Regions from separate parts of the Streptomyces sp. NPDC047043 genome, predicted to be linked through region 2. Evidence: riboswitches for the same ligand, from Rfam matches in the RefSeq annotation. Region 2 holds a riboswitch; each other region holds the start of a gene.

Region 1 (10,229 bases), on a different contig from region 2:
GCGTCCGGTCGGTGACGGCGTCCGCCATCGCGTCCAGGTCGTGCACGTCGCCCGGCGTCAGCGGAACCTGCACCGAGGTCGCGCCGCTGATCTGCGTGATGATCGGGTACGCCTCGAACGACCGCCAGGCGTAGATCACCTCGTCGCCGGGGCCGGCGGTGGACTGGATCAGCTGCTGGGCGACGCCGACCGACCCGGTGCCGGTGGCCAGGTGGGTGAGCGGGACGCCGAAGCGGTCCGACAGCTCGTTCATCAGGCCCGTGCACGCCATGTCCGGGTAGCGGTTGAAGGACGAGGCCGCGGCCGTCACGGTCTCCATCACGCCGGGCAACGGCGGATAGGGGTTCTCGTTGGAGGACAGCTTGTAGGCCACCGGGCCACCGGCCGCGGCGGGCTTGCCCGGCTTGTAGGTGGGGATACCCTCCAGCTCGGCGCGCAGCTTGGGGCTCGTCTCGCTCACCGCAGTCCTCCTCGTGACCACCACCGGCTTCCAATACTGCTCACCTTATGAGGATTCGGCGCCGCTGCGTACAGCTGAGGGCAGACCTCCTCTGCCGGGGAGCTTCACCCCACCCGTCACACGCGCATCAGGGGCATCACGCACCAAGGCAGACGAATCGGGGGGCGCGATCACATATATCTGCGCGCCGGTGGCTCACGCCCTGGCGCGCATCACCCGTCCAGGTGAGTTGAGACCTCTTCGAAACATCGGACACTTGGCAGGCTCATGCGTGCCGACAAGTCACGTAGCACCATTGGATCGTTCAACTGACTTTGTTTCAAAGGTAGTTGACGATAAATGACCATGCAGAAACGTGCCTGTCAACGCGTGCATATGCGTCCGCCCTACCCCACTGCATGAGCCCTACTATCGGCTCGCCATGACAGCAGCAGGGAAGCACCAGGTGAGCCGCGCGGAAACCTCACGCCGAGGCAGCCGGCCGGGCCGGGCGGGCATCAGAGACGTGGCCGCCGCCGCCGGAGTCTCCATCACAACCGTCTCCGATGCCCTCAACGGCAAGGGCCGGCTCCCGGACGCCACCCGACGCCATGTCCGCGAGGTCGCCGACCGGCTGGGCTATCGCCCGTCGGCGGCGGCCCGAACCCTCCGTACCGGCAAGTCCGGCCTCATCGGCCTGACCGTGACGACGTACGGGGATGAACCTTTCACCTTCACCGAGTTCGCGTATTTCGCGGAGATGGCGCGCGCCGCCACCTCGGCCGCGCTCGCCCGCGGTTACGCCCTCGTGATCCTCCCCGCGACCTCGCGCCACGACGTGTGGTCGAACGTCGCACTGGACGGCACGGTGGTCATCGACCCCTCCGACCAGGACCCGGTGGTCAGCGAACTGGTCCGGCAGGGTTTACCGGTCGTCTCCGACGGCCGCCCGGCCGGCTCGCTCCCGGTCACCGCGTGGGTCGACAACGACCACGAGGCCGCCGTACTCGGCATCCTCGATCACCTGGCCGACGCAGGCGCCCGCCGCATCGGCCTGCTCACGGGGACGACGACGGACACGTACACCCATCTGTCGACCACGGCGTACCTGCGCTGGTGCGAACGCGTCGGCCAGGACCCGGTGTACGAGGCCTACCCGGCGCACGACCCGTGCGCGGGCGCCGTCGCCGCCGACCGGCTGCTCGCCCGGCCCGACCGGCCCGACGCCGTCTACGGACTGTTCGACCCGAACGGCACCGACCTGCTCGCCGCCGCCCGCCGCTACGGTCTGCGCGTACCGGACGACCTGCTTCTTGTGTGCTGCAGCGAGTCCACCGTGTACGCGAACACCGAACCGCCCATCACCACGCTCTCACTGAAGCCGCGCCGGATCGGCACGGCCGTGGTCCAGCTCCTCATCGACGCCATCGAGGGGGTCGAATCGGACCAACCGGTCGAGCAGGTGATACCGACGGAGCTGATCGTGCGCACCTCGTCCCAGCGGCGTCCGCCGCGCACGACGGTCAGCCCTCCCCGATCACCCGAAGAGGAATAGAACAAGCGCTGTCAGCAGGCGGTCGAAGCCCTGCCCAATCGGGGCGAATGCCGCGGTGAACAGGACTCTTGCTCCGATTCACCACCCCTGGGTCATCACATGGCGCGATCCGCATTCCTATGATGGGCCCACGACACCGCGGGCCGCTGCGACCAGGCAGTCCGACGCGGTGCAGATGCGGCGCGATGGTGGAGGGGTCTGATGACTCAGGGGGCCGGTCAGGGACCCGAGGTGGAGCGGACGGCGACGTTGCGCGACTTCCGGGTACCTGCGTACGTCCACGAGACCGGTCCGTACGGCCACAGCACGCTCCCCGGCGACGTCGCCAGACCCTTGGACGGGTCGGCAGACGTCCCGGAGGGATACACACCGACGCAGCGCGACCTGCCCGTCATCAACCGCGGTGACACGCTTCAGGTGAGCGTCGACCCCGCGTCCCTGGCGGCCCCTCAGCAAGGAGAGGGCGCGGGTGCGCTGTACGTCGTCGGAGACGTGCACGGCTATCTCGACGAGCTGGTGGCCGCCCTCCAGCAGCAGGGCCTCATCGACGCCGCCGGGAACTGGAGCGCGGGCACCTCCCGGCTGTGGTTCCTCGGCGACTTCACCGACCGCGGTCCCGACGGCATCGGCGTCATCGACCTCGTGATGCGGCTGTCCGCGGAGGCCGCCGCGGCCGGCGGCTACTGCAAGGCCCTCATGGGCAACCACGAGCTGCTGCTGCTCGGCGCCAAGCGGTTCGGCGACACCCCCGTCAACTCCGGTGCGGGCACTGCCACCTTCCAGGCGGCCTGGCTGCTCAACGGCGGCCAGAAGACCGACATGGACCGCCTCCAGGACCACCACCTCCAGTGGATGGCCCGCCTCGACGCCGTCGAAGAGGTCGACGGCTATCTGCTCGTCCACTCCGACACCACCGCCTACCTCGACTACGGCGACTCGATCGAGGCGGTCAACGACACGGTCCGCGAAACGCTCACGCGCAACGACGCGGACGAGTGCTGGGACATGTTCCGCAAGTTCACCAAGCGGTTCTCCTTCCGCGACGAGGGTGGTGCAGACGCCGTACGCTCCCTGCTGAATACGTACGGCGGCGCCCGCATCGTTCACGGTCACAGCCCCATTCCGTATCTGCTGGGCGAAGTCGGCTCCGAGGACGGCGAGGACAGCGCGGGGCCCGTGGTCGAAGGGCCGCACGTCTACGCCGATGGTCTGGCCATCGCCATGGACGGCGGAGTGACCATGGCCGGAAAACTGCTGGTCCAGCAACTTCCCCTGGATATCTGAACGTTCACAGGGCAGGCGACCCCCACGGAGGAATCGCGATAAACGGCGCAGGCCAGGGCCCAATTTCCGGAAACCCCCTGTCACCGCGTGCCGTCACCGCTCTACCATCGGCTTATCCGTAGCAGGCTCCCCTCCGTTTCTGCCCGACGGCTCGTTGTCATGCGAGCCCCAAGCCCTACGGAGCATCGGGGGATGCACATGAACAGCGTTCCGCAGCACCTGCTGAGCGAGGACCGCCAGGAGTACGAGCGGGTCCTCGATGAGGCGCTGCGCTCCGCCCCAAACCGCCCGGAACTGGCCGCTGTAGGTCAGCGGCTCAACCCCGAACAGCTGCGCACCATGGCGCTGAACGCCACCGCACTCATAACGGTGGCCGCGGCGACCGAGTACCAGCACTACGTGAAGGTCCGCGAGGAACTGCGCCAGCCGGCGTCGTCCACCCCGCCGTCCACCCGTGAATCCGGCTCCGCGGAGTCGGGTGCGGGCGCGATGGGGCTCGCCACCACCCTCGGCGAGGCAGCCGAGCCCGCCGGTGCGGGCGCCGTCGCCGTCGCCGCCGTCCTCACCCCCGTCCTGGCCGGCACGGCCGCGGTGATCTTCCTGCTCGTCGGCTACATCATCAAGTCGCTCGACTCCAAGCAGGTGTTCGGCAAGACCATGATCACCGCCGGATGGGTGTTCGGCGCGATGACCGCGGCCGCGATCCTCGTCGCCGCCGTCGGGCTGCTGCTCACCGCCCTGCGCAACAGGCCCTCGCTCGAAGCAGGGCCGTACGGGGAGTTGAGCGGGGAGGTCGCCCGAGCCAGGGAAGCCTGGCGCGAGGCGCTTCTGGAACGCGGCGTCCTGCCGTTCCTCCGGGAGGCACTCGCCGACCCCGGCGCCGCGGCGGTACTGCACAGCACGACACCGCCGGCGCCGAGCCGCATCCCGCACCTCGGCTACAACCGCCCGGGCTTCAGCAGCCCGGACGACGGCCCGGCCCCCGGCCCGCGCCCGAGCTTCACGAGCCCGGACTACACCAGCCCGGACTTCGGAGGCCCGGAACACCAGCCGGAGTAACGCTCGGCTTGCGCCCTCCGCAACAGGGAGGCCCGTGAGGGTCCGCCGGGGGAGCGCAAGTCGAACACCCGGGTCCGCGCCGCCTCCCCGAGTCCAGGACGGTTCGGGGGCGCGAGCCCTCTCGGCTGCCCTGGGTCAGTTCGCGATGGGCAGGTACACCCTGTTGCCGGCCGCCGCGAACTCCTTCGACTTCTGGGCCATGCCCTCCTCGATCTCCTGCTGGCTCCCGCCGTGCTCACGGCGGATGTCGTGGGAGATCTTCATCGAGCAGAACTTCGGCCCGCACATCGAGCAGAAGTGGGCGGTCTTGGCCGGCTCCGCGGGGAGCGTCTCGTCGTGGAACTCCCGTGCCGTGTCCGGGTCCAGGGCGAGGTTGAACTGGTCCTCCCACCGGAACTCGAAGCGGGCGTCGGACAGCGCGTCGTCCCACTCCTGAGCACCGGGGTGCCCCTTGGCGAGGTCGGCCGCGTGGGCGGCGATCTTGTAGGTGATGACGCCGGTCTTGACGTCGTCCCGGTTGGGCAGGCCCAGGTGCTCCTTGGGCGTGACGTAGCAGAGCATCGCCGTGCCCCACCAGGCGATCATCGCGGCGCCGATGCCGGAGGTGATGTGGTCGTACGCGGGCGCGACGTCCGTCGTCAGCGGGCCGAGCGTATAGAACGGAGCTTCATCGCAGATCTCCTGCTGAAGGTCGATGTTCTCCTTGATCTTGTGCATCGGGACGTGTCCCGGGCCCTCGATCATGGTCTGTACGTTGAAACGCTTGGCGATCGTGTTGAGTTCCCCGAGAGTCCTCAACTCCGCGAACTGCGCCTCGTCGTTGGCGTCCGCGATCGAACCCGGCCTGAGGCCGTCGCCCAGCGAGTACGTGACGTCGTAGGCGGCGAGGATCTCGCAGAGTTCCTCGAAGTTCTCGTACAGGAACGACTCCTTGTGGTGCGCGAGGCACCACGCCGCCATGATCGAGCCGCCGCGCGAGACGATGCCGGTCTTGCGGTTCGCGGTGAGCGGGACGAACGGCAGGCGGACGCCTGCGTGGACGGTCATGTAGTCCACGCCCTGCTCGGCCTGCTCGATGACCGTGTCCTTGTAGATCTCCCAGGTCAGCTCCTCGGCGCGGCCGTCGACCTTCTCGAGTGCCTGATAGAGCGGCACCGTCCCGATGGGGACGGGGGAGTTGCGCAGCACCCACTCGCGGGTGGTGTGGATGTTGCGGCCGGTGGACAGGTCCATGACCGTGTCGGCACCCCAGCGGGTGGCCCAGGTCATCTTCTCGACCTCCTCCTCGATGGAGGAAGTGACCGCGGAGTTGCCGATGTTGGCGTTGACCTTCACCAGGAACCGCTTGCCGATGATCATCGGCTCGATCTCCGGGTGGTTGACGTTCGCCGGCAGCACCGCGCGCCCTGCCGCGATCTCCTCGCGGACCACCTCGGGGGACACGTTCTCGCGGACGGCCACGAACTCCATCTCGGGCGTGATCTCACCGCGGCGCGCGTACGCGAGCTGCGTGACCGCCTTGCCGTCGCGGCTCCGGCGCGGCTGGCGCGGCCGCCCCGGGAAGACCGCGTCGAGGTTGCGCAGACCACCTCGCGGCGAGGTGTGCTTGATCCCGTCGTCCTCGGGACGGACGGGGCGGCCCGCGTACTCCTCGGTGTCGCCGCGAGCGATGATCCAGTTCTCCCGCAGCGGGGCGAGCCCCCTGCGGACGTCGGTGTCGACGAGCGGATCGGTGTACGGGCCCGACGTGTCGTACAGCGTCACCGACTGCCCGTTGGTGAGGTGCACCTGACGGACAGGCACGTGCAGATCGGGGCGTGAACCCTCGACATACGCCTTGTGCCAGCCGATGGACTTCCCGGCCTCCTGGGACTTTTCACCCGCGATGGGCTGTTCGTCCTGGCTGGAGGCAGGCGTGCGTGCGTCCTTGTTGGTCATGAGACCTACTCCCTACGCCGGCATTACCCGGTAACAGGTTCGGCGGTCGACGCAGCGGTTTCCGTCTGCCGACGTTTCGTGGGGAACATCACTCGACTTCGGTGATGTTCCACGTGAAACATCGCTGGGACGGAGGTCAGCGCCCTCTCAGCCCGGTGCTCCGAGCTCCCGCGTGTGCAAAGGTGCCTCCACGCTAGCGTCAATTCGGGCGCGGTGAACAGGGGGCCCCTGTCGTTCTTGCGATGATCGGGCGGTGACCACGACACATCAGCCCCCGTACCCACCACCGGAGCCGCCCCGCCGGCCCGGCTACGGCAACGGCCCCGGACACGGCAACGGCCGTGCCGACAGCCGCAGATACGGCGGCGATTTCGACGGCACACACGATCACGATTCGGGACAGCACTACGAGTCCGGACACAGGCATGGATCCGACCACGGTCACGGGCCCCGGTCGGACGGCGGACACGAGCACGATCACGGCGACCATGGACACGGTCCCGACCCCGGCTCTGGCGGCGGGCACGGGCACAGTCACAGCCACGGTCCGGCGGCTCCGGTCTCCAAGCACCTGCGCAAGGTCATCGCGGCGATCCTCATCCCGTTCGCCGCGGCCGTCGTGGTCGGGCTCGCGGTGCTGTGGCCCGGTGGCGCTCCGCCGCACGAGCGCACCGGAGTGGGCTTCGACCGGCAGACCCAGCAGGCGACCGTCACCAAGGTCGCGAGCGTGAGCTGCAAGTCGGTCAACGCCTCGGGCGAGACCCCGACCGGCGACACCTCCACCGCCGAAGGCTCCTCCGCGAAGCAGGAGGCGAACGGCACCTGCAAGAAGGCGACGATCCGCGTCGACACCGGCAAGGACAAGGGCCGTACCTTCACCGAGATCGTGCAGCCCGACCAGTCACGGCAACTGCACGAGGGTGAGAAGGTCGTGGTCGCCTACGAACCCTCGGCGCCCAAGGACCTGCAGTACTCGGTCACCGACGTGAGCCGCAGGTTCCCGATGGCACTGCTCGCCGGTATCTTCGCGCTCGCCGTCGTGGTGGTGGGCCGGATGCGTGGCGTCATGGCGCTGGTCGCGCTCGCCATCAGCTTCCTGGTGCTCACCTTCTTCATCCTGCCCGCAGTTCTGCAGGGCTCGAATCCGCTGCTCGTGGCGGTGATCGGGTCGAGCGCCATCATGCTGATCGCCCTCTATATGTGCCACGGGCTGTCTGCCCGTACGTCTGTGGCCGTGCTGGGCACGCTGCTCTCGCTGGTGCTGATCGGCTTCCTGGGGTCGGGGTTCATCGGCTGGGCCGCCCTCACCGGCAACACGGACGACAACACCGGTCTGATCCATGGCCTGTATCCGTCGATCGACATGAGCGGTCTGCTGCTCGCGGGCGTCATCATCGGCTCGCTCGGTGTCCTCGACGACGTCACGGTCACACAGACGTCGGCCGTCTGGGAGCTGCACGAGGCCAATCCGTCGATGGGCTGGCGGGGACTGTACCGGGCGGGCATCCGCATCGGCCGCGACCACATCGCGTCCGTCGTCAACACGCTGGTCCTCGCCTATGCGGGCGCCGCGCTGCCGTTGCTGCTGCTGTTCTCCATCGCGCAGAGCAGCGTGGGGGCGGTCGCCAACAGCGAGTTGGTCGCGGAGGAGATCGTGCGCACCCTGGTGGGCTCGATCGGCCTGGTCGCCTCCGTGCCGGTCACAACGCTGCTCGCGGCGCTGGTGGTCGCGGCCGACCGTCCGGGGCCCGAGCAGGCCGCTGCGGTGCCCGTCACGGCGCCGGCTCAGGCTCAGACGCGCACGGGGCACGGCCGCCGCCGCAAGCGCTGAGGCGAACGGCACGTGCGCCGCCGGGGCGCGCGAGTGGAAGCGGTCCGACAACTGCCGCCCGGGCAACCGAAAAAGGCGTCCGACGGCCGCCCAGACACCCGAGAAGAGGGTCCGGTGGCCGCCCGGCCGGCCCGCGGAGAAGCGTTACTGCACACCCCCGCGCCCGCGCTGAAGCGTTCCACCGACTTCTCGCCATGCCGCTGCCGTTTCAGCCCGCGCTCTGCTCCTCCGCCAGGATGCGGTCCAGCGCCTCGTCGAGGTGGGCGTCGAAGTCCGCGAGGGAGCCCTCCTGACCGAGCGGCACCAGCTTGTCGGTGCGGTCGAGGAAGGCGATGAGCGGCGCCGTCGAAGAGCGGAACAGCGCCTGGTCGCAGCCGACCTGAAGCCGGATCAGGACCTCGCCCAGCGAGTCGGGTTCGGCGGGCGAGACCCGTACATCGCCCTCTCCGCACGGCCTGCCGACCCCGTCGATCAGCAGCTCGCGACCGAACGCCCAGGTCACCGGGGCATCACCGGGGAGATGGAAGGTCAGCCGTACGGCATAGGGATCGCAGGTCTCGTAACGCAGTTCCACCGGGATGCGGAAGGAGAGCTCCTCGGAGACGAGGAAGCTCATCATGACCTCTGCCTGTACGGACTCGCGCATCGCCTACCCCGTCATTGTGAAGCCGACTGGCTGGGAATGATCCCTGACACTGGTGGCATCTTGCTGAACGTACACGGGAGATCACAAGGAGTGAGTTTTCAGATACTGATAGAGATCGCGAGCGATCCCAGCAGTCGTCCCACTTCGCTCTGCAACTGCTGGGCCGCGGAAAGCAGCCGATCGGCCTGATGAGAAGGCAGTGAAATGGCCATCGTCGCGGCCGTGGTGCCCACGGTGATCGGAATCGCCGCGCACACCGTCCCCAGCGCGTACTCCTGCCGCTCCGTGACCGGTTCCATGCGCCGCATCCGATCCAGCCGACGGAGCATGGTGTGGTTGTCACGCACCGTGTACGGGGTGATGGACTGCACGGGGTACCGGTCGAGGTGGTCGCGGCGGGCCTCGTCGTCCAGCTGGGACAGCAGGCACTGCCCGATCGCGTGTGCGTGCGCCGTCTCGCGGAAGTCGGCCCACTCCTCGACCGCCGGGTTGCCCGGGGTGTCGGAGACACACCTGACGTCGATCTCGCCGTCCCGGTACAGGGCGTAGTACACGGGCACTCCGATCGCGTCCCGCCAGTGGGCGAGTGCGTCGACGATCACGCTGCGACGTTTCTGCTCGGCTCCGTTGCTGCTCAGCCGCACTGCGGCTTCACCGAGGAAGAACAGCCCCTTGTCTCGATGCAGATAGCCCTCGTGCACGAGGGTGCGCAGCAGGTGGTACGCCGTGGGGAGGGCCAGTCCGGTCTCGCGGGCCAGCTGTTTTGCAGGGGCTCCGTGTTCATGTCCGGCGACGCATTCCAGGAGGCGCATGGCCCGCTGGACGGATCCGATGAGCGTCACGGCCTGTGCCGGTGCGGCCGGGTGCGTCGGTGCCTGGTGTGCGGTCCGCTGCGAGGGCGCCCGAGGTGCCGGTGCTGCCGTCGCACACTCCTGCGTCGAGGGACCCGGTTGCTCGGGGGGCCGGATGCGGCGTCCCGTGGGCGGGACTTCGGCCCGGACCGGGGATGGAGGTACGCCGGGATCCGTGAGTGCGGTGTCTACCGTGGCCAAGGGTCACTCCCGAAGCGCGAGGGGGCAGCCCGTGCTGGGGGAACACGGGAGGGGGTGTACGCCGCTCGCGGGGTCGTCCCCGCGTCGAATTCCGGACTCTAACCGCCCACCACCGCCTGGGGACGACCTGCCCGGAAAACTTCCCTCGCGCGAGGGAACCGGTGATTCCTGTTACCGATCACCGGTGTCCCAGGGCCCTCACCAGTCGCTGCGTGACGAGGAGCTCGACATGAACTTCCGTACGACGTAGATCAGTCCGCCGACCAGTGCCACGAAGACCAGCACCTTGAAGAGCAGTCCGATGACGAAACCGACGACGCTCGCTATCAGCCCGCCGAACACGACCAGGGCGATGACCGGCACCGCGATCCACTTCACCCACCACGGCAGTCCCGCGAAGATTTCTCCCATTGCCCTAGTCCTTA
Region 2 (10,387 bases):
TGCGGGCCCGCGAGGCCTGGGACCGCACCCGCCGGCCACTCCTCGAGGAACCCCTGTGGCCCAACTGGTCGGTACTGGCCGAGCGCGAGCCGTACCCGGCGGTCCCGCACAAGCGGCTGCTGCGCACCCGTCGGGCCGTCACACTCGCCGAGATCGGCGCCTGGGAGTTGCGCGACCCGCGTCTCGCGGCGCTGCTGGACGGCTACGCCCTCACATACGGCGTCGACCCGGGCACCGCCCCGGCGAGCGCGGCCGTGCTGCCGTACATGGAGCATGCCTTCGGCACCTGGTATGTGCGGGGCGGCATACGGGAGTTGGCGCGCGCGGTGTACGAGCGGTGCCTGGCGCGGAAGGTCGAGTTCGTCTTCGGCGCGGAGGTCACCGGGGTCGTGGAGAAGGACGGCCGGGCGGCGGGTGTGGAGCTGGCCGACGGAGCGGTGGCGGAGGCGGACACCGTCGTGGGTGCTGGGCCCTGGCGGCTGCGCGGTCTCGTGCCGGGGCGGGAGCTGTACGGGGCGAAGGACCTCGCACCCGGCGCCGAGGGCCTGCATCCGGGCCGGGTGGTGGTCTGCCTCGCGCTGCGCGGCGGGCGGGAGCCGGACGCTGTGCACCGCACGGTGGTGCACGCACCGGCTGCGGCGGACGAGCTGTCCCTGTTCGGTCCGGGCGGAGTGCCCGAGCGGCCCACGGTCCGGGTCGACCGCCCGGACGACCCGGCCCTGCGCCCCGACGACGCGCACGAGTCCGTGGTGCTGACCGCGACGGTGCCCTCCGGGACGGGGTACGACTGGGCCGCGCCGGGGGCCGCCGACGCCTTCGCGGACCGGATGGCCGCCGCCGCCGAGCACGCGATACCGGGGCTGCAGGAGCGGACGCTGTGGCGGGAGGTCCGTACGCCCGTGCACACAGAGCGGGAGACAGGGGCCGAGGGCGGCGCCGTCCCCCCGCCCTCGCTGGCGTCCGCCGAGGGAACACTGCACCCGTCCAACTGCCCGGCGATACCGGGCCTGTTCACCGCCGGTGGCTGGTCGCACCCCGGTGGCGGGCTGCCGCACGCGGGCATGTCGGGCGCGCTGGTGGCGGGGCTGGTCGTGGAGGGGCCGGAGTTCCGGGGCTCTCAGTGAGCGCCTGCCGCTGAGGGGTCCTCAGAAGGAGGGGCCTCAGAAGCGGTACTGCTCGTCGTACCCGGCGCCGCCCTGCTGCTGTTGCTGCTGTCCGTTGCCCTGGTACGGATACGGCTGCTCCTGCGGGAGTTCGCCGCCGTAGTAGGTCTCGTCGGTGCGCTGCTGCGGGACCCAGACGCCCCCGGACGGGGTCTCGCCACCGTACGTACCGGTGGCGTACTGGTCCTGGCCGTAGGCCTGCTGGCCGTACTGCCCGTACGAGGTGTCGTAGCCGCCGCCGTAGGTCTGGGTGCCGATGTACGGGTCGGAGTAGGCGGCGTACTGCTGCTGGCCGGTGGTGTCGTAGCCGTACTGCTGCTGGTCGTAGCCGGTGTAGCCGTCGTACGCGTAGCCCTGGTCGGCGCCCTGGGCGGCCGTCGCGTACTGGCCCTGGCCGGTGTTCGCGTCGGCGGCGGCCGCGTATGCGGAGTCGCTGTATATGCCGTAGGAGCCGGTGTCGTCGGGCAGCGGCTGCGGCTCGTACACCGCGGTGGACTCGGCGGCCGCGGGCCGGGCGGGGGCGAAGACGTCGTCGCGGTCGTACTCGTCGTCCTGGCCGTAGGCCACGCTGTCGCGGTGGTACGAGCCTGTGTCGCCGTAACCGCCTTCGCCCGGCTCGAGGTCGGAGACCTCCAGCGTCGGGTCCTGGCGGTCGGGCTCACCGCGGCCGCGCTTGCTGCCGCCGAGGCCCGAGCGGCTGACCGCCCAGCCGGAGGCGAAGCCGCGGCGGAACGACAGCGTGACGTAGGTCTGGCCGACCGCGAAGGCGGCCGCGCCCAGGCCGATGACGATCACTGAGGGGATCAGCACACCGACCACGACGCCGAGGAAGCCGACGAAGGCGAGCAGCCGCCAGCGCAGCCGCGCCTTGTACTGCAGCAGCACTTCACCCAGCAGCCACAGCGCCACGATTCCGAACGCGATGTAGAGGACCGTCCAGCCCATGTACGCCCCTCTCCCAGTCGCCGCTACGCAGTGTGTCGTATACCCGTGCGGCCGGTCTAGGCCTGCGGGGGATGGTGCAGGCCCAGGTTCTCGTAGATTTCCAGCGTCGCCGTGGAGTTGTTGAGCGTGATGAAGTGCAGTCCGGGCACTCCCTCGGCCAGCAGCCGTGCGCAGAACTCCGTGGCGAATTCAATGCCAATGGAGCGTACAGCGGTCGGATCGTCTTTTGCTGTGAGGATCCGCTCTTTCAGGGCGGAGGGGATGTGGGCGTTGCTGAGCTGCGGCAGCCGCTCCAGCATCTTCACGCTGGTCACCGGCATGACCTCGGGGATGACGGGGGTCTCGCAGCCGGCCGCGGCGACTCGGTCACGCAGCCGCAGATAGGACTCCGGCTGGAAGAACATCTGTGTGATGGCGTAGTCGGCGCCGGCCCGGCACTTGTCGACGAAGTGGGTGACGTCCGCGTCCCAGTCGGCGGAGCGCGGGTGCATCTCCGGGAAGGCCGCGACGCCGACGCAGAAGTCGCCCGACTCCTTGATGAGACGGACGAGTTCGGCGGCGTAGGTCAGGCCCGTCGGGTGCGGCACCCAGTCGCCCATGGGGTCGCCGGGCGGGTCGCCGCGCACCGCGAGCATGTTGCGGATCCCGGCGTCGGCGTACTGGCCGATGATGTTGCGCAGCTCGGCGAGGGAGTGGTTGACCGCGGTGAGGTGGGCGACCGGGGTGAGCGTGGTGTCGGCGGCGATCTGCTCGGTCGCCTTCACCGTGCCCGCGCGGGTGGAGCCGCCCGCGCCGTACGTCACGGAGACGAAGCTGGGGGCCACGGCCTCGACCCTGCGGAGCGCGTTCCAGAGGTTCCGCTCGCCCTTCTCCGTCTTGGGAGCCCAGAACTCGAACGAGTACGTCGTCTTGCCCGTCGCGAGCATGTCGCGGACGGTGCGCGCGTGGTCAGTCCTGGTGGATGCGGTTCCGAGGGCCATACCCGCAGGTTAGCCAGGGGCAGACGGTCCCCCAACCGGACGTCGGAAATTTGCCCGATTTGTCGAGTTGTTGTCCACGCCTTGGACAAACGTGAGACGGCTGGAGGCGGTGGGCCGTCCCTACGCCTGCCGCAGGCGCTTCGTGAATTCCGCCGCCGCGGCGCCCGGGTCCTCGGCCTCCGTGATCGCGCGGACGACCACGACCCGGCGGGCGCCGGCCTCCAGCACCTCGTCGAGGTTGCCGAGGTCGATGCCGCCGATGGCGAACCAGGGGCGGTCGGTGCCGAGGGCCGCGGTGTGGCGGACCAGGTCGAGGCCGGGTGCGTGGCGGCCGGGCTTGGTGGGGGTGGGCCAGCAGGGGCCGGTGCAGAAGTAGTCGACGCCCTCCTGGACGGCGGCTGCCTCGGCTTCCGCCTCCGCGTGTGTGGAGCGGCCTATGAGGACGTCGTCGCCGAGGATCGCGCGGGCCGCGGGGACCGGGAGGTCGCCCTGGCCGAGGTGGAGTACGTCGGCGCCGGCGGCGTGCGCGACATCTGCGCGGTCGTTGACGGCGAGGAGCTTGCCGTGGCGGGCGCAGGCGTCGGCGAAGACCTCGAGGTGCTCCAGCTCCTCGGCCGCCTCCATGCCCTTGTCGCGCAGCTGCACGATGTCGACGCCGCCCGCGAGGACGGCGTCCAGGAACGCGGGCAGGTCGCCCTGCTTCCTGCGGGCGTCCGTGCAGAGGTAGAGCCGGGCGTCGGCGAGCTGGGCGCGGGCGTCGGTGCCGGACGTGACGGGCATGCGGGGTCCCCCGGTGTCGGTGGTGTACGGGCCGCGGACCGGTGCGGTCGGCCGCGACCGGGCCGTAGTGAACCACAGGCGTGGCTCGGCCATGGCCGCGGTGGACCGCGGCCGTGGCCCTCGCCGGCCACGGCCCGTACGCCGGACGGTGTTCAGTCGGCCTGTTCGGTCAGGCCTGTTCGGATCAGACGGCGAGCGCCTGGGCCCGGCGCTTCACCTCCGTGCCGCGATTCTCGCTGAGCGCCTGCGCGGGGGTGCCGGGCAGGCTGTCGTCGGGGGTGAAGAGCCACTCCAGCATCTCTTCGTCGGAGAAGCCGTCGTCCCGCAGGAGCGTCAGGGTCCCGGTCAGGCCCTTGACGACCTTCTGCTCGGCCCCGTCGATGAAGGCGGCGGGGACGTGCAGCGCGCGGTTCTCGCCGCGGCGTACGGCGATGAGCTGGCCCTCCTTGACCAGCTGCCGCACACGCGTCACCTCGACATCGAGCATCTCTGCGATGTCGGGGAGGGTGAGCCAGGCGGGGACGAGAGCATCGATCTTTGCGTCAATCTCGGTCACGGAACAAGCCTGCCATCCCGCACTGACAGTCGGAAGCCGGGAGGGCCCGACCTGCGCTTTCGCGCTACGCCGTGGCCGCCTTCAAGGGCCGTGCCGGATCGGCCAGCAGCGCCGGATCCATCGGCGTGCCCGCCTCGATCAGGCGCCTGCCCTGCGCCAGGTCCCGCGGGCGGCCCACCGCCAGCAGGGCGACGAGGCGGTTCTCACGGAGCCAGCAGACGGACCAGGCGGGGCCGGAGGGGTCGCCGCGCCACAGGGTCGTGTCGGCGGAGGTGTGGTGGCCGGCGTACTGGACGAAGCGGCCGAACTGCTCGGACCAGAAGTAGGGGACGGGGTCGTAGACCGCGAGGGGCTCATCGGTGGCCTCGCCGATGATGTTCGCGGCGACCGTGCGCGGGCCCTGGAGGGCGTTGTCCCAGTGGTGGACCAGCAGGCGCTCGCCATACCTTCCCGAAGGGAAGGATGCGCAGTCGCCGACGGCGTACACGTCCGGTGCCGAGGTGCGCAGGTGGTCGTCGGCCACGACCTCGCGGTGCGCCCCGAGGTCGATGCCGGAGTCGGCGAGCCAGGCCGTGGCGGGGCGCGCGCCGATGCCGACCACGACCGCGCCCGCGGGCAGCCGGGCGCCGTCGTCGAGGACGACCTCGCCGGGTTCGACGCGCTCCACGCGCGCGTGTGTCCGCAGCGAGGCGCCGGCGTCGGCGTACCAGCCGGTCATCGGCGCCGCCACCTCGGCGGGCAGTGCGCCCGCGAGCGGCCGGTCGGCGGCCTCGACGACCGTCACCGTGCAGCCCGCCTCGCGCGCGGCGGTGGCGAACTCGGCGCCGATCCAGCCCGCGCCGACGACCACGATGTCGTGCTGCCGGGCGAGCACGGGCCGCAGCCGCTCGGCGTCGTCCAGGGTGCGCAGCAGATGCACGCCGGGCACGCCCTCGGCGCCGGGCAGCCGGATCGGTTCGGCGCCGGTGGCGAGGACCAGGACGTCGTACGGGACGGGCCCGGCCTCGGTGTCCAGTTCGTGCTCGCCGGGGCGCACGCCCAGTGCCTCGCGCCCCAGCTGCAGCTCGATGCCGAGCGACTCGAAGTCGACGTCGAAGGCGGAGCCCTCGGACTTGCCGAGCAGGACGGCCTTGGACAGCGGCGGCCGGTCGTACGGCTGGTGGGGCTCGGCGCCGATCAGGGTGACGGTGCCGGTGAAGCCCTGTTCGCGCAGGGCGACGGCGGTCTGCACACCGGCCATTCCCGCGCCGACGACGACCACGCGCCGCCCCGGTGACGTGCTCGCTTCCCGTGTCTGCTCGCTCACCTGATCACCATAGACAACTGACAAATTGTCAGTCAGGAGTCGTGCGCCGTGACCTGCTGCACAAGGGCCGGCTCAGGCGTCGGCGACCTGCTCCACCACGCTCGTCCCGCTGCCCGGCTGCGACTCCCACTCCCAGGTCTCCTCCAGCCTCACGCGTCCGTCCGGCAGCTCCACCACCGTCGACACGCAGTGCCCCGAGGACGTCGTCCCGTCGTGCTTGAGCTGCACATACCGGAAGTCCAGCCGGTCACCCGACCGAGTACCCACCAGATGCCCGCGTACGACGTCGCCGCCCGCGTACTCGGCCCAGATCTCGCCGTCCTTCTCGTGGTACGTGAAGCGGGTACGGGTACCCACCTGACCTGGGGCCTGGTCGGCGACGGGCGCGAGGACGAGGCCGTCCAGCGAGCGGGGCATGACAGGAGGCTCCCTTACAGAGGCGTCGGGGGTCGGGCTAGGGTGGCCAACGTACAAGCACTCGCGGGAGCCCGGACGCACCGGGCTGAGAGGGAGGCTGGCGGCCTCCGACCGTACGAACCTGATCCGGGTCATGCCGGCGAAGGGAGGGGCTGGACGCCCATGTCGTCACGTACGTCAGACGTCCTCGTCATCGGGGGCGGAATCATCGGCCTGGTCACGGCCTGGCGCGCCGCGCAGCGCGGGTTCGCCGCGGCCGTCGTGGACCCCGAACCGGGCGGCGGGGCCGCCCAGGTGGCCGCCGGGATGCTGGCCGCGGTCACCGAGCTGCACTACGGCGAGCAGACCCTGCTCGGCCTGAATCTCGCCTCGGCCCGCCGCTACCCGGACTTCGCGGCCGAGCTCACCGAGGTCACCGGGCTCGACCTCGGCTACCGCCGGTGCGGCACGCTCGCCGTCGCGCTGGATGCCGACGACCGCGCCCACCTGCGCGAACTGCACGCCCTGCAGCGGCAGTCGGGCCTGGAGTCCGAGTGGCTGTCGGGGCGCGACTGCCGGCGCCTGGAGCCGATGCTCGCGCCGGGCGTGCGCGGGGGGCTCAGGGTCGACGGCGACCACCAGATCGACCCGCGTCGCCTGGCGCGCGCGCTCGTGGCCGCGTGCGAGCGGGCCGGCGTCGTCTTCCACCGGGTGTGGGCCGAGCGTTTCCACGTCGTACGGGACCGGGCAGCCGGTGTCACCACGGCGGACGGCGCCGAGCTGGGCGCGGGCCAGGTGGTGCTGGCCGCGGGCAGCCTCAGCGGGCGGCTGCCGGGCGTCCCGCACGATGCACTGCCACCCGTGCGACCGGTGAAGGGGCAGGTGCTGCGGCTGACCGTGCCGCAGCGGTTCGCGCCCTTCCTGAGCCGCACCGTGCGCGCCGTCGTACGCGGCAGCCATGTCTACCTGGTGCCGCGCGAGAACGGCGAGCTGGTGATCGGCGCGACCAGCGAGGAGCTGGGCTGGGACACCACGGTCACCGCGGGCGGGGTGTACGAGCTGCTGCGCGACGCGCACGAACTCGTCCCCGGGATCACCGAACTGCCCCTGACGGAGACACGCGCGGGCCTGCGCCCCGGCTCCCCCGACAACGCCCCGCTGCTCGGCCCGACGGAACTGCCCGGCCTGCTGCTGGCCACCGGCCACTACCGCAACGGTGTGCTGCTCACGCCGGTCACCGGCGACGCCATGGCGCATGCCCTGGCCACCGGTGAACTCCCGGACGAGGCCCGCCCGTTCACCCCGAAGCGCTTCGCGCGCGTGGAGCAGCCCGCATGAACATCTCCGTCAACGGAGAGCCCCGGGAGTTCGCCCCCGGCACGGCTCTCGACACCGTCGTGCACACGCTGACCCCGGCCCCCTCCGGAGTGGCCGCCGCCCTGAACGAAACCGTCGTCCCGCGCGCGCAGTGGCCGTCGACGTCCCTGACCGACGGGGACCGCGTCGAGGTCCTCACCGCCGTCCAAGGAGGCTGAACCATGGCCGACGACCCCCTTGTCATCGGCGGTACGTCCTTCACGTCCCGCCTGATCATGGGCACCGGCGGTGCCCCCAGCCTCGAGGTGCTGGAGCGGGCGCTCATCGCCTCCGGCACCGAGCTGACCACGGTCGCGATGCGGCGCGTGGACCCCTCGGTGCACGGTTCCGTTCTGTCCGTCCTGGAGAAGCTCGGCATCCAGGTGCTGCCGAACACGGCCGGCTGCTTCACCGCAGGAGAAGCCGTGCTCACCGCCCGTCTCGCCCGCGAGGCCCTCGGCACCGACCTGATCAAGCTCGAGGTCATCGCCGACGAGCGCACCCTTCTGCCCGACCCGATCGAGCTGCTGGACGCCGCCGAGACCCTGGTCGACGACGGCTTCACCGTGCTGCCGTACACGAACGACGACCCCGTGCTGGCGCGCAAGCTGGAGGACGTCGGCTGTGCGGCGATCATGCCGCTGGGCTCGCCGATCGGCTCCGGGCTCGGCATCCGCAATCCGCACAACTTCCAGCTGATCACCGAGCACGCGCGCGTGCCGGTGATTCTGGACGCGGGTGCCGGTACGGCGTCGGACGCGGCGCTCGCCATGGAGCTGGGGTGCGCGGGTGTGATGCTCGCCTCGGCCGTGACGCGGGCGCAGGAGCCGCAGCTGATGGCCGAGGCCATGAAGCACGCGGTGGACGCGGGCCGGCTGGCGTTCCGGGCGGGCCGCATCCCTCGCCGCCACTTCGCCGAGGCGTCCTCGCCCCACGAGGGGCGCGCGCACCTGGATCCCGAGCGCCCCGCGTTCTGAACGGACGTTCGAAAAGATCCGGAAGTCGGTGCGACGTCCGTCACAGCTCGGCTGCAGTACCGCCCCGATCCCGCAGGAACCAACGGCCCTGTCAGTCGCGGCTCGTACACTCACCTGCGTGGATACGACCCTTCAGGACCCTCTGGTCGGGCAGGTGCTCGACGGGCGCTATCGCGTGGACGCGCGGATCGCGGTCGGCGGGATGGCCACGGTCTACCGGGCCCTGGACACCCGCCTCGACCGCGTGCTCGCGCTCAAGGTGATGCACCCGACGCTTGCGGCCGACGGCTCCTTCGTCGAGCGGTTCATCCGGGAGGCCAAGTCGGTCGCGCGCCTCGCGCACCCGAACGTGGTGCAGGTCTTCGACCAGGGCACCGACGGGTCGTACGTCTATCTCGCCATGGAGTACGTCGCCGGGTGCACCCTGCGTGACGTGCTGCGCGAGCGCGGGGCGCTGCAGCCGCGCGCCGCCCTGGACATCCTCGAGCCGGTGCTCGCCGCGCTGGGCGCCGCGCACCGCGCCGGGTTCGTGCACCGGGACATGAAGCCGGAGAACGTGCTGATAGGGGACGACGGCCGGGTCAAGGTCGCCGACTTCGGCCTCGTACGTTCCGTGGACACGGTCACCAGCACGACCGACACCGTCCTCGGCACGGTCTCCTACCTCGCGCCGGAGCAGATCGAGCACGGCACGGCCGATCCCCGGGTCGACGTGTACGCGTGCGGTGTCGTCCTCTACGAGATGCTGACCGGCGACCGGCCGCACGCCGGGGACTCCCCCGCCACCGTCCTGTACAAGCACATCCACGAGGACGTCCCGCCCCCGTCGGGCGCCGTGCCGGGGCTGCCGTACGAGCTGGACGAGCTGGTCGCCACGGCCACCGCGCGCACCCCCGACATCCGTCCGTACGACGCGGTGGCGCTGCTCGCGCAGGCCCGCGAGGCGCGTGCCGCGCTCAGCGCCGACCAGCTGGACGCGATGCCGCCGCAGGCGCTCGCGCCGGAGCACCTGGACATCTCCGAGGACCGTACGAGCGTCATCCCGCGCGCGCTGACGCTGCCGCGGCTGCTGCCGGTCAACGAGGACGAGCCGGAGCCCGCGCTGCACCGCACCAGCCGGCTGGAGTCACCCCCGCCACCGCCCCCGCGGCGGCGCGGTGCGCGCTCCCGGCGCGGTCCGCTCGCGATCGTCGCCGCCGTGCTGCTGATCCTCGGTGTCGGCACGGGCGTGTGGTACATCAACTCCGGCCAGTTCACCAAGGTCCCGCCGGTGCTGGCGAAGACCCAGACGCAGGCCACGCAGCAGCTGCAGAAGGCCGGTCTTGACCTCGGGTCGGTCAAGCACGCCTACAGCGACACGGTGAAGCGCGGCACGGTCATCACCTCGGACCCGGCGCCCGGCTCCCGTATCCGCGACAACGCCTCGGTGTCGCTCACCATCTCCGACGGCCCGCAGACGGTGAAGGTGCCCGACCTGAAGGGCTACCGCCTGGACAAGGCACGGACCCAGCTGAAGGGGGCCGGCCTCGAACCGGGCATGATCACCCGTGAGTTCAGCGACGACGTGCCCAAGGGCTTCGTGATCTCCACGGACCCCGAGGCGGGCACCACGCGGCGCGGCGGCTCGGCGATCGCACTGAACGTCAGCAAGGGCAGCCCGGTGGACGTCCCGGACGTCACCGGCGAGGACCTGGAGGACGCGAAGGCCGACCTGGAGGACGCAGGCCTGAAGGTGAACGTCGCCGCCGAGCGGGTCAACTCGGAGTACGACAAGGGCCAGGTCGCCCAGCAGACACCCGAGGGCGACAGCCAGGCCGCCGACGGCGACACGGTCACACTGACCCTGTCCAAGGGCCCGGAGATGGTCGAGGTCCCGGACGTCACCGGCGACAGCGTGGACGACGCGAAGAATGCGCTGGAGGACGCCG
Region 3 (10,387 bases), on a different contig from region 2:
CCCATCAGGGGCAACTTCCACGGTGAGGTGGAGCCCATCGACGACGGCCGCCGTGCCCGCGTGACCATGGAGCTCGACTTCGAGGGACACGGCCTCGGCAAGGTCCTGCTGCCCCTCGTCGTCCGCCCCCAGGTCCGCAAGGAGATGCCGCGCAACGAGCAGCTGCTCAAGGACAAGCTGGAGCACACCACCGCCTAGCCGGCCGCTACGAGGTGCAGACGTCCTTCAGCTCGTCGGCCGCCTTGTCGATCTCGGCGGAGTCCGGGTTCTCGCCGTTCAGGACGGCCTTGTTGTAGTCGGCGACGGCTTGGTTCAGGTTCTTCACCGCCTGGTCGACCTTGCTGTCGTCCGACTTGGCATCGATCTTGTCGAGGTTCTTCTCGATCGTGTCGATGGACTCGTCGGTCCGCGAGGGGTCGCTCGCCGCGGCCTGCCCGGCCTCGTGGATCGCCCTCAGGCTGTCGGCGATGGTGTCGTAGTTCTGCACGCAGTCCAGCGAGTTGTCCACGTCGCCGGGGTCGCAGCCAGTGACGAGTCCGGCGGTCAGCGCGGCGGCTGCCGCGGCGGTGACGAGAGTGGTGGTACGGCGGCGGCGTCGGCGGTCGGCGGCCATGGACGGTCCCTTCTGGAAGGCTCTGGTGGCGCTGTGCCCTGTGCCGACCACGATCCCGGCGTGCGGGTGCGGCCACGAGGGAACCATCACCCGGATCCGTGGTGTAGCCCGCTACACCGTCACCGAGGGGGGCCTTGATGCACGAGCCGGTCCGCGTGGGCAGCCTGAGCGAACTCCAGGAATGGCTGACCCGGCACGGAATCCCGTACGACGCGTGGGGCCGTGACGGCAGCAAGCCGGTCACGAGCCTGTGGCGGGAGATCGCGTCCGGCGAGTCATGGCTGTCGGAGGACCCGCCGCTGCGGCAGGTCGCCGTGGTCAGCGTGCGGATCGAAGCGGACGGCAAGCAGCTGACCGAGGTCGGACAGCTCATGGCCACCGGGGCCGTACGCGAGAGGAACTCCCCGCCCACGGAGAAGCTGAAGCCGGGGGAGACGGCTGTCGCCGGGGCGCTTCGGTGCGTGGCCGAAGAGCTTCGGGTGGAGGCGCGTTACGTGAAGGTCTCCGCCGAGCCGGTCTCCACCACCGTCGAGCAGGTCGACTCGCCGTCCTATCCGGGTCTGCCGACGCGGTACCTCCTGCACACGGTCGCGGCGGACGTCTCCGGCCTTCCCACCTCGGCATTCGCCACCGATGAGGCGTCGGGCAGCGATGCGGCGGTGCTCACTCACCACTGGGAATGGCATTAGCGGCGATCTGCGACACTGGTACAGCCATGCCTAAGCCCGGAGAACTCACTTTCGTCGCCCCCCGCGGAGCCAAGAAGCCGCCGCGGCATCTTGCCGATCTCACGCCTGCCGAGCGTAAGGACGTCATGTCCGAGATCGGGGAGAAGCCGTTTCGTGCCAAGCAGCTCTCGCAGCACTACTTCGCGCGGTATGCGCACGACCCGGTGGAGTGGACCGACATCCCTGCCGGTTCGCGGGAGAAGCTGCGCGAGGCGCTGCTGCCCGAGCTGATGACCGTCGTGCGGCATCTGTCGACCGACGAGGGCACCACCCGCAAGACGCTGTGGCGGCTGTTCGACGGGACGCTCGTCGAGTCGGTGCTCATGCGCTACCCGGACCGGGTGACCATGTGCATCAGCTCGCAGGCGGGGTGCGGGATGAACTGCCCGTTCTGCGCCACCGGGCAGGCGGGGCTGGACCGGAATCTGTCCTCCGCCGAGATCGTGCACCAGATCGTCGACGGGATGCGGGCGCTGCGGGACGGGGAGGTCCCGGGCGGGCCGGCCCGGCTGTCCAACATCGTGTTCATGGGCATGGGCGAGCCCCTCGCGAACTACAAGCGGGTCGTCACGGCCATCCGCTCGCTCACCGACCCCGCGCCGGACGGACTCGGGCTCTCGCAGCGTGGCATCACGGTGTCGACCGTCGGGCTGGTGCCCGCGATCCACCGGTTCGCCGACGAGGGCTTCAAGTGCCGGCTCGCCATCTCGCTGCACGCACCCGACGACGAGCTGCGCGACACCCTCGTCCCCGTCAACACGCGGTGGAAGGTGCGCGAGGTGCTCGACGCCGGGTTCGAGTACGTGGAGAAGTCCGGGCGCCGACTTTCGATCGAGTACGCGCTTATTCGCGACATCAACGACCAGGCCTGGCGCGGTGACCGGCTCGGGCGGCTGCTGCGCGGCAAGCCCGTGCATGTCAATCTCATCCCGCTCAACCCGACGCCCGGCTCCAAGTGGACGGCCTCGCGGCCCGAGGACGAGAAGGCGTTCGTCGAGGCCATCGCGGCGCACGGGGTGCCGGTGACCGTCCGGGACACGCGTGGTCAGGAGATCGACGGGGCCTGCGGTCAGCTCGCGGCCACCGAGCGGTAACCTGAAGCCCGTACGTACATCTTCATATTCCGACAGGGGAGCGCCACAGCGCTGAGAGTGCGGGAGAGTCCGCAGACCCTCTGAACCTTGCCCAGGTCATTCTGGGTAGGAAGTTCGGTCATCACTCAAGCTGTTGCGCCCTGCCCGGGAGCCGGCGGAATTCTCCGGCGGTCCCGGGCAGGGCCGCGTCTCTTCCTGGTCACCCAGGAGGAATTCAGTGCACACCAAGACGTTCGTGGCCGCGGCCGTCGGCCTTGGCCTGATCACGCTGTCCGCGTGCGGGTCGTCGTCCGGCAGCGAGGGCTCCGGCGACTCCAAGACCGTCACTCTCGTCAGCCACGACTCGTGGGCCGTCTCGAAGAGCGTCCTTGCGGACTTCGAGAAGCAGTCCGGCTACAAGGTCCACGTCCTCAAGGACGGCGACGCCGGGCAGGCCGTCAACAAGGCCATCCTCACCAAGGACAACCCGCAGGGCGACGTCTTCTTCGGCGTCGACAACACCCTGCTGTCGCGGGCGCTCGACAACGGGCTCTTCCAGTCGTACGAGGCGAAGGGCACCGATCTGGTCCTGCCGCAGTACCGGGTCGACCAGGCCAGGCACCGGGTCACGCCGATCGATTCCGGAGACATCTGCGTCAACTACGACAAGGCGTACTTCAGCAAGCACAAGCTGACCCCGCCGCAGTCCTTCGACGACCTGATCAAGCCCGCGTACAAGAATCTCCTCGTCACCGAGAACGCCGCCACCTCCTCGCCCGGCCTCGGCTTCCTGCTCGGCAGCGCCGCCGAGTACGGCGACGACGGCTGGCAGGGCTACTGGAAGAAGCTCAAGGCCAACGGCGTGAAGGTCGTCGACGGCTGGGAGCAGGCCTACAACGAGGAGTTCTCCGGGTCCGCGGGCGGCAAGAAGGCCAAGGCCGACCGGCCGCTCGTCGTCTCCTACGCCTCCTCGCCGCCCGCCGAGGTCATCTACGGCGACCCGAAGCCCAAGACCGCGCCGACCGGGGTGTCGTACGGGACCTGCTTCCGGCAGGTCGAGTACGCCGGGCTGCTCAGCAACGCCAAGAACAGCAAGGGGGGCAAGGCGTTCATCGACTTCCTGCTCACCAAGGAGTTCCAGGACGACATGCCGCTGAACATGTTCGTCTACCCGGTGCGGGAGGCCGCCCAGGTGCCGCCGGAGTTCGTGAAGTACGGGCCGCAGGCCAAGGACCCCGAGACCATGGCGCCCGACAAGATCGCCGCCAACCGTGACCAGTGGGTCAAGTCGTGGACGTCACTCGTACTGAAGTAGCCGAAGCAGCCGAAGCACCCGAAACAGCCGTCCGCGAACGGCGTTCGGGGAACGCGACGCGGCTCGGGCTCATGGCGGTGCCCGTCGCGTTCTTCGGTGTCTTCTTCGCCTGGCCCGTCGCCGCGATCGTGGCGCGCGGGCTCAAGGTGGGCGGTGCCTGGCAGTTCGGGCGGATCGTGGACGTCGTCACGCAGTCCGACATCCGGCACGTGCTGTGGTTCACCACCTGGCAGGCGCTCGCCTCCACCGCGCTCACGCTGCTGATCGCGCTCCCCGGCGCGTATGTCTGCGCGCGCTTCGAATTCCCCGGCAAGCAGGTGCTGCGGGCCGTCGTCACCGTTCCGTTCGTGCTGCCGACCGTCGTCGTCGGTACGGCTTTTCTGGCGCTCGTCGGGCGCGGGGGACTGCTCGACGAGTTGTGGGGCGTACGGCTCGACACCACCGTCTGGGCCATCCTGCTGGCCCACGTCTTCTTCAACTACGCCGTCGTCGTACGGACCGTCGGCGGGCTCTGGAGCCAGCTCGACCCGCGGCAGGAGGAGGCGGCGCGGATGCTGGGCGCATCGCCGCTCGAGGCCTGGCGGAAGGTGACCCTGCCCGCCCTCGCGCCCGCCGTGGCCGCCGCCGCGCTGATGGTCTTCCTCTTCACCTTCACCTCGTTCGGCGTGGTGCAGATCCTCGGCGGGCCGACGTTCTCGACGCTGGAGGTCGAGATCTACCGGCAGACGTCCGAGATCTTCGACCTCTCCACGGCCGCGGTCCTCACCATCGTCCAGTTCGTGGCGGTCGGCGCGATCCTCGCCGTGCACGCCCGGACCGTACGGCGGCGGGAGACCGCCCTGCGGCTGGTGGACGCGAACGTCACGGCCCGGCGGCCGCGCGGGGCGCGGGAATGGGGCCTGCTGGCCGGTGTCCTCGTCACCGTCCTCGTGCTGCTCGTCCTGCCGCTCGCCGTGCTGGTGCAACGGTCCCTGGACGCACCTGACTTCGGCTACTACCGGGCCCTCACCAACGACGACGGCGGGACCTTCCTCGTGCCGCCGATCGAGGCCATCGGCAACTCGCTCCAGTACGCCCTCGCCGCGACCGCCATTGCCGTGGTGATCGGCGGTCTGGCCGCCGCGGCCCTCACCCGCCGGGACGCGGGACGGCTGGTCCGCGGCTTCGACGCGCTGCTGATGCTGCCGCTCGGCGTCTCCGCGGTGACGGTCGGCTTCGGGTTCCTCATCGCGCTGGACAAGCCGCCGCTGGACCTGAGGAGTTCGTGGATCCTGGTGCCGCTCGCGCAGGCGCTGGTGGGCGTCCCCTTCGTCGTACGGACCATGCTGCCCGTGCTGCGGGCCGTGGACGCGCGGCTCAGGGAGGCGGCGGCCGTGCTCGGGGCGTCGCCGTGGCGGGTGTGGCGGGAGGTCGACCTGCCGATGGTGCGGCGGGCGCTGCTGGTCGCCGCCGGGTTCGCGTTCGCGGTGTCGCTGGGGGAGTTCGGGGCGACCGTGTTCATCGCGCGGCCCGACAACCCCACGCTGCCGGTTGCGGTGGCGCGGCTGCTGGGTCGGCCGGGTGATCTCAACTACGGCCAGGCGATGGCCCTTTCGACGATTCTGATGGTGGTGTGCGCGGTGGCGCTGCTGGTGCTCGAGCGGCTCCGTACCGACCGGACCGGGGAGTTCTAGATGCTGCTGAGCCTTGAGGACGCCACCGTGCGGTTCGGCGGGCGGGCCGTGCTCGACGCCGTCGGCCTCGGTGTCGCCGAGCACGAGGTGGTCTGCGTGCTGGGGCCGAGCGGCAGCGGCAAGTCGACGCTGCTGCGGGCGGTCGCCGGGCTCCAGCCCCTGGACGGCGGGCGGGTGTTGCTGGACGGGCGGGACCAGGCCGGCGTGCCCGCGCACAAGCGCGGGGTCGGGCTGATGTTCCAGGACCATCAGCTGTTCCCGCAGCGGGACGTGGGCGGGAACGTCGCCTTCGGGCTGCGGATGCACGGGACGTCGCGCCCTCGGCAAGCGGAGCGCGTACGGGAGTTGCTGGACCTAGTCGGGCTGCCGGGTGCCGCCCGCCGGGCCGTCGCCGCGCTCTCCGGCGGTGAGCAGCAACGCGTGGCGCTGGCCCGCGCGCTCGCGCCCCGGCCCCGGCTGCTGATGCTCGACGAGCCGCTCGGCCAGCTCGACCGTTCGCTTCGGGAACGGCTCGTCGTCGAACTCCGGGGACTCTTCGGGCAGTTGGGTACGACGGTGCTCGCCGTGACGCACGACCAGGGCGAGGCCTTCGCGCTCGCCGACCGGGTCGTGGTGATGCGGGACGGGCGGATCGCCCAGTCCGGTACGCCGCTCGAGGTGTGGCAGCGGCCCGCGGACGAGTTCGTGGCCCGCTTCCTCGGCTTCGACAACGTGGTCGAGGCGACGGTGAGCGGGGAGGCCGCGGACACGCCCTGGGGCAAGGTACCGGTGCCCGAGGGCGCCCCTCAGGGCACCCGCACGCTCCTCGTGCGGCCCGCCGGGGTCCGGCTCGTCCCCGCCGACGAGGGCCTGCGCTGCACGGTCGCCGCACGCACCTTCAAGGGCACCCATGTCGCCGTACATCTGCAGCCCGAGGGCGCGCCGCGGCTGGAGGCGGCGTGTGCGCTGCGGGACGCCCCGCGGATCGGGGACGCGGTCGGAGTGGAGTTCGACGCGGCCGAAATTGTCGTGCTGGGCTGATCGGTTCGTTCATAGGGTGCGAGGCATGACAGTCCTCGCGTACGACCGTTACTGCGACGAAATCGCCCGTCAGACGGAGCAGTTGAGGGCGGTGGTCAGCTCCGGTGCGGACCTGTCCGCCACCGTGCCGACCTGCCCCGACTGGTCCCTCGAACAGCTCGTACGGCACATGGGCGGCGCCCTGCGCTGGGTGGAGCTGCTCGTGCGGACGCGGGCGGAGGAGAACATCCCCGACGAGCAGGTCCCGCTGCACGAGGGCCCCGCGGCCCGCGGTGACGCCGCCGCGCTGGACGCCTGGCTCGCCGAGACCGGCGAGATGATCGTCGGCACGCTGCGGGAGGCCGGGCCGGACGCCAAGGTGTGGGGGTGGGCCGGGACGCTCAACTCCGGCTTCTGGGCCCGCCGTGTGACCCACGAGATCACCGTCCACCGTGCGGACGCCGTGCTCGCCGCCGGGATGCCGTACGACGTCGCGCCCGAGGTGGCCGCCGATGCCGTCGACGAATGGCTGCAGCTCGTGCAATGGGCGCAGCGGAACTACCCGCACGAGGCGGAGGGGGAACTGCGTGGCCCCGGCCGCAGCATCCATCTGCACGCCACCGACACCGGCCCCGAACTGAACGCCGAGTGGCTGGTCGAGCTCACCGAGGACGGCGTGGTCTGGCGCCGCGGTCACGAGAAGGCGACCGTCGCCCTGCGCGGGCCCCTCACCTCAGTGCTCCTCGCCTTCTACCGCCGACTGCCGCTGGACAGCGCGGATTTGGAGGTCCTGGGCGAGCGGGAGCTGCTGGAGTTCTGGCTGGAGCGGGCGACCTTCGGGTGAACGACTGCGGCCCGTCCCCCGGGGATACGGGGACGGGCCACAGGTGTTGCCGAGTGAGGCGTCAGCGGCCGCTGTTCGCCCCGCGACGGCGCATGCCGAAGAAGACGGCGCCGCCGCCCACGACGACCAGCGCGCCCGCGATACCGGCGATCAGACCCGTGTTGGAGTTCGCACCGGTCTCGGCGAGGTTCGAGTCACCGGCCGCCGGGGACGGCGCGTTGCTCGAGGTGCTCGCCGGGGCGGAGCTGCTCTCCGAGGCCGACGGGGTCGGGGACTCCTCGGCGGGGGTCGAGGCGGACTCCGACGGCGACGGGGTGGCCGGCGGGGTCGACTCGTCCTTCGAGCAGCCCTCGGACGGGGTCGTCAGGTTCGGCGTGATGTCCTTGTCGACGATCAGGTGGTCCTTGTCCTTGCCGGCCGCGACGTGGACGCGGTACTCGGCGTTCGGCGACCAGTCCTCGTCGAAAGTGACGGTGACGCCCTCACGGGAACCGGTGACGTCCTGCTCACCGATCTGCTTGGCGTCGGCGCCGTTGCTCTCGAGGAACACGGTGATCGTCGCCGGCGTACCCGAGGGGTCCTTGTCGGTGACGGTGATGACGCCCTTGCTGCCGTCGCACTTGGCTTCGGCGGAGAACTCGTTGATGTTGCAGGCGAGCGCGCTGCCCGCGGCGCTCAGGGCGAGCGCGGAGGAGGCGGCGGCAACGCCGAGGATCTGCACGGAACGACGTGCGGTGCGGCGAGTTATGGACACGTTTGCCCTTCACGGGATGCACAACTGCGGGGGGTTGTCGGTGAACTGTGGCGACGGTGTGGTGAGGCATCACCGTCCCCAGGAGTCTCACAGGTTTATAAGCGTTCCATAAGGAGTGTCAATCCGTCTGCCCAGCAGGAGGGTTGGCTTTACGCTCTTATTAACTCCCGAGACGTTTCAACGCCTCCGGAGCCTCCTCGATCCGGTCAACGAGGGCGATACGGGACTCCATCGACCGTTCCCGGGCGAGAGCCTGCAAGAGGGGCCACGTGGGCAGCTTCCGCGTCCAGTGCTCCCGGTCGACGAGGACCATGGGCGTCGGCTCGCCCCGTGACTCGTAATAGTTGGGCGTCGCGTTGTCGAAGATCTCCTGTACGGTGCCGGCGGCGCCCGGCAGGAACACCACGCCGGCGTTCGAGCGGGCCAGCAGGCCGTCCTCGCGGGTGGCGTTGGCGAAGTACTTGGCGATGTGCGAGGCGAAGGGGTTCGGCGGCTCGTGGCCGTAGAACCAGGTGGGGATGCCGATCGAGTGGTTGCCCTTCGGCCAGCGGCTGCGCACCTCGAAGGCGGCCTGCGCCCACGCGGTGATCGACGGGGTGAACGACGGTGCCCCGGCGAGGAGTTCGCAGGCTTCTTCCAGCATGGCGTCGTCGTACGGCGCCGCGTACGCGCCCAGGTTCGCCGCCTCCATCGCGCCCGGGCCGCCGCCGGTGGCCACCGTGAAACCGGCGCGGCTCAGCTCGCGGCCGAGGCGTGCCGCACCGCCGTACGCCTCCGTGCCGCGCTTCATCGCGTGGCCGCCCATGACTCCCACCACCCGCGCCCCGCGCAGGAGTTCGTCGAGGGCGTCGGAGACGGAGTCGTCGTGGACGGCGCGCAGCATCGACGCGTATATGTCGCCGTCGGCCTTGGTCTGCTGGAACCAGGCGTAGGCGAGCGCGTCCGGCGTCTGCTCGTATCCCTTGTCGAGCGAGGCGAACAGTTCGTCCGGCTTGTAGAGGTGCCCGCGGTACGGGTCGAAGGGGAGACCCGGGACGGGCGGGAAGACCAGCGCGCCGTCGGCGCGCACCTTGGCCGCCGCGTCCTCGCGCATCGGGCAGCCGAGGAAGACGGCCCGCGCGGTGTCGGTGGTGAGCAACTCCCTTGTACGGTCCGTCAGATCGACGGCCTGCACCCGGTAGCCGGCGAGAGTGCCGCGGGCCGACACGGTCGCGTCGAAGTCCTCGAGCGTCTCGATCTCGCGCTCGTCGTGATGGGCCGCATGGGCCGGGCTCGTCTGCACGCGCCCATGCTAGGCACCCTCTCCGTTCAGCCCTGGACCGCTGCCGGGTCCATCCACATGACCTCCCAGCTGTGGCCGTCGAGGTCGTCGAAGGAACGGCCGTACATGTAGCCGTGGTCGATGGCGTCCTCGGTGCCCGTGCCACCCGCCGCGATCGCCTTGTCGACCAGCTCGTCGACCTTCTCGCGGCTCTCGGCGCTCAGACAGAGCAGGGTCTCGCTGGTCTTCGTGGAGTCCGCGATCTCCTTCTTCGTGAAGTCGGCGTACCGCTGCTTGCTGAGCAGCATCGCGATGATGGTGTCGCTGATCACGACGCAGGCGCAGTCGTCCGTGCTGAACTGCGGGTTGATCGTGTAGCCCAGCTCCGTGAAGAACTTCTTCGACGCGTCGACGTCGTTGGTCGCCAGGTTCACGAAGATCATCTGCTGGTACATGCGGGGTCTCTCCCATCGGATCCGGTTCGTTCGACGGGGTAGACCCGGGGCCGGTGCGGAACTCATCGGCCGCCGGGGAAATTGTTCGTACGGGTTCTCAGCGGGCCGACGGCAGCGCCGCGAGCTCGGCCACGATCAGGGTCAGCGGACCGAACAGGGCCAGCAGCGCACCGGCACGCAGGGCGGCGGCGCTGCGCAGCATCGTGCTGGGCGCCCCGAGGCGCAGCAGGGCGGCCGTGGTGTCGGCCCGGGCCTGCCTGGCCTCCACGGCGGCGGTGAGCAGCGTGGCGAGGGTGCAGCCCGTGACGAGGAGCGTGCCGAGGGTGCTGAGCGGGCCGAAGGAGGGCGAGGGAGTGTCGTGCAGCGCGGTCATGGCGTACGCGCCGGAGCCGACCGCGCAGACGACGCCCAGAGGGCGGCCGATGCGGGTGGCCTCCTCCATCAGGACGCGGCCGGCGAGCAGACGCAGGGCGCCGGGCCGGGCGGACTGCAGGAGGCGTCCGCACAGATGGGTCAGTCCGGGACCGGCCAGGGCCAGGCCCAGGACGATCAGCGCCCAGCCGGTCAGGACCATGGGGGCGCCGGTCGGCAGACCGCCGGGCAGGGCGGCGCCGGAGTCGGCTGTACGGCCGGCGTAGGTCTCCACGGCCAGTCCCGCGGCGAGGAGGGCCG

What was found. A riboswitch is a leader RNA that binds a small molecule or an ion and turns the genes downstream of it on or off. The one in region 2 is predicted to bind thiamine pyrophosphate.
Region 1: linked by a shared signal. The riboswitch ahead of thiC (phosphomethylpyrimidine synthase ThiC) and the one ahead of thiO (glycine oxidase ThiO) in region 2 are both predicted to bind thiamine pyrophosphate.
Region 3: linked by a shared signal. The riboswitch ahead of ABZ880_RS33580 (thiamine ABC transporter substrate-binding protein) and the one ahead of thiO (glycine oxidase ThiO) in region 2 are both predicted to bind thiamine pyrophosphate.

The regions. Positions count from the first base shown of each region.
Region 1 is NZ_JBEYVO010000019.1:735-10,963, forward strand. Features, by position in the region: gene hisC (histidinol-phosphate transaminase) at 1-460, opposite strand, end outside; gene ABZ880_RS28090 (LacI family DNA-binding transcriptional regulator) at 882-1,994, shown strand; gene ABZ880_RS28095 (metallophosphoesterase) at 2,196-3,278, shown strand; gene ABZ880_RS28100 (hypothetical protein) at 3,471-4,337, shown strand; gene thiC (phosphomethylpyrimidine synthase ThiC) at 4,473-6,275, opposite strand; TPP riboswitch at 6,268-6,457, opposite strand; gene ABZ880_RS28110 (YibE/F family protein) at 6,529-8,106, shown strand; gene ABZ880_RS28115 (SsgA family sporulation/cell division regulator) at 8,315-8,752, opposite strand; gene ABZ880_RS28120 (IclR family transcriptional regulator C-terminal domain-containing protein) at 8,851-9,594, opposite strand; gene ABZ880_RS28125 (DUF5326 family protein) at 10,003-10,215, opposite strand.
Region 2 is NZ_JBEYVO010000002.1:196,888-207,274, forward strand. Features, by position in the region: gene ABZ880_RS03955 (NAD(P)/FAD-dependent oxidoreductase) at 1-1,124, shown strand, start outside; gene ABZ880_RS03960 (hypothetical protein) at 1,161-2,108, opposite strand; gene metF (methylenetetrahydrofolate reductase [NAD(P)H]) at 2,165-3,088, opposite strand; gene thiE (thiamine phosphate synthase) at 3,209-3,868, opposite strand; gene ABZ880_RS03975 (Rv2175c family DNA-binding protein) at 4,053-4,424, opposite strand; gene ABZ880_RS03980 (FAD-dependent oxidoreductase) at 4,489-5,730, opposite strand; gene ABZ880_RS03985 (hypothetical protein) at 5,803-6,147, opposite strand; TPP riboswitch at 6,201-6,312, shown strand; gene thiO (glycine oxidase ThiO) at 6,310-7,464, shown strand; gene thiS (sulfur carrier protein ThiS) at 7,461-7,661, shown strand; gene ABZ880_RS04000 (thiazole synthase) at 7,665-8,459, shown strand; gene pknB (Stk1 family PASTA domain-containing Ser/Thr kinase) at 8,578-10,387, shown strand, end outside.
Region 3 is NZ_JBEYVO010000024.1:88,147-98,533, reverse strand. Features, by position in the region: gene ABZ880_RS33600 (SRPBCC family protein) at 1-198, shown strand, start outside; gene ABZ880_RS33595 (hypothetical protein) at 206-700, opposite strand; gene ABZ880_RS33590 (NUDIX domain-containing protein) at 751-1,302, shown strand; gene rlmN (23S rRNA (adenine(2503)-C(2))-methyltransferase RlmN) at 1,329-2,435, shown strand; TPP riboswitch at 2,460-2,565, shown strand; gene ABZ880_RS33580 (thiamine ABC transporter substrate-binding protein) at 2,653-3,729, shown strand; gene ABZ880_RS33575 (iron ABC transporter permease) at 3,801-5,402, shown strand; gene ABZ880_RS33570 (ABC transporter ATP-binding protein) at 5,403-6,422, shown strand; gene ABZ880_RS33565 (maleylpyruvate isomerase family mycothiol-dependent enzyme) at 6,448-7,245, shown strand; gene ABZ880_RS33560 (LAETG motif-containing sortase-dependent surface protein) at 7,307-7,999, opposite strand; gene ABZ880_RS33555 (LOG family protein) at 8,160-9,281, opposite strand; gene ABZ880_RS33550 (VOC family protein) at 9,308-9,715, opposite strand; gene ABZ880_RS33545 (hypothetical protein) at 9,813-10,387, opposite strand, start outside.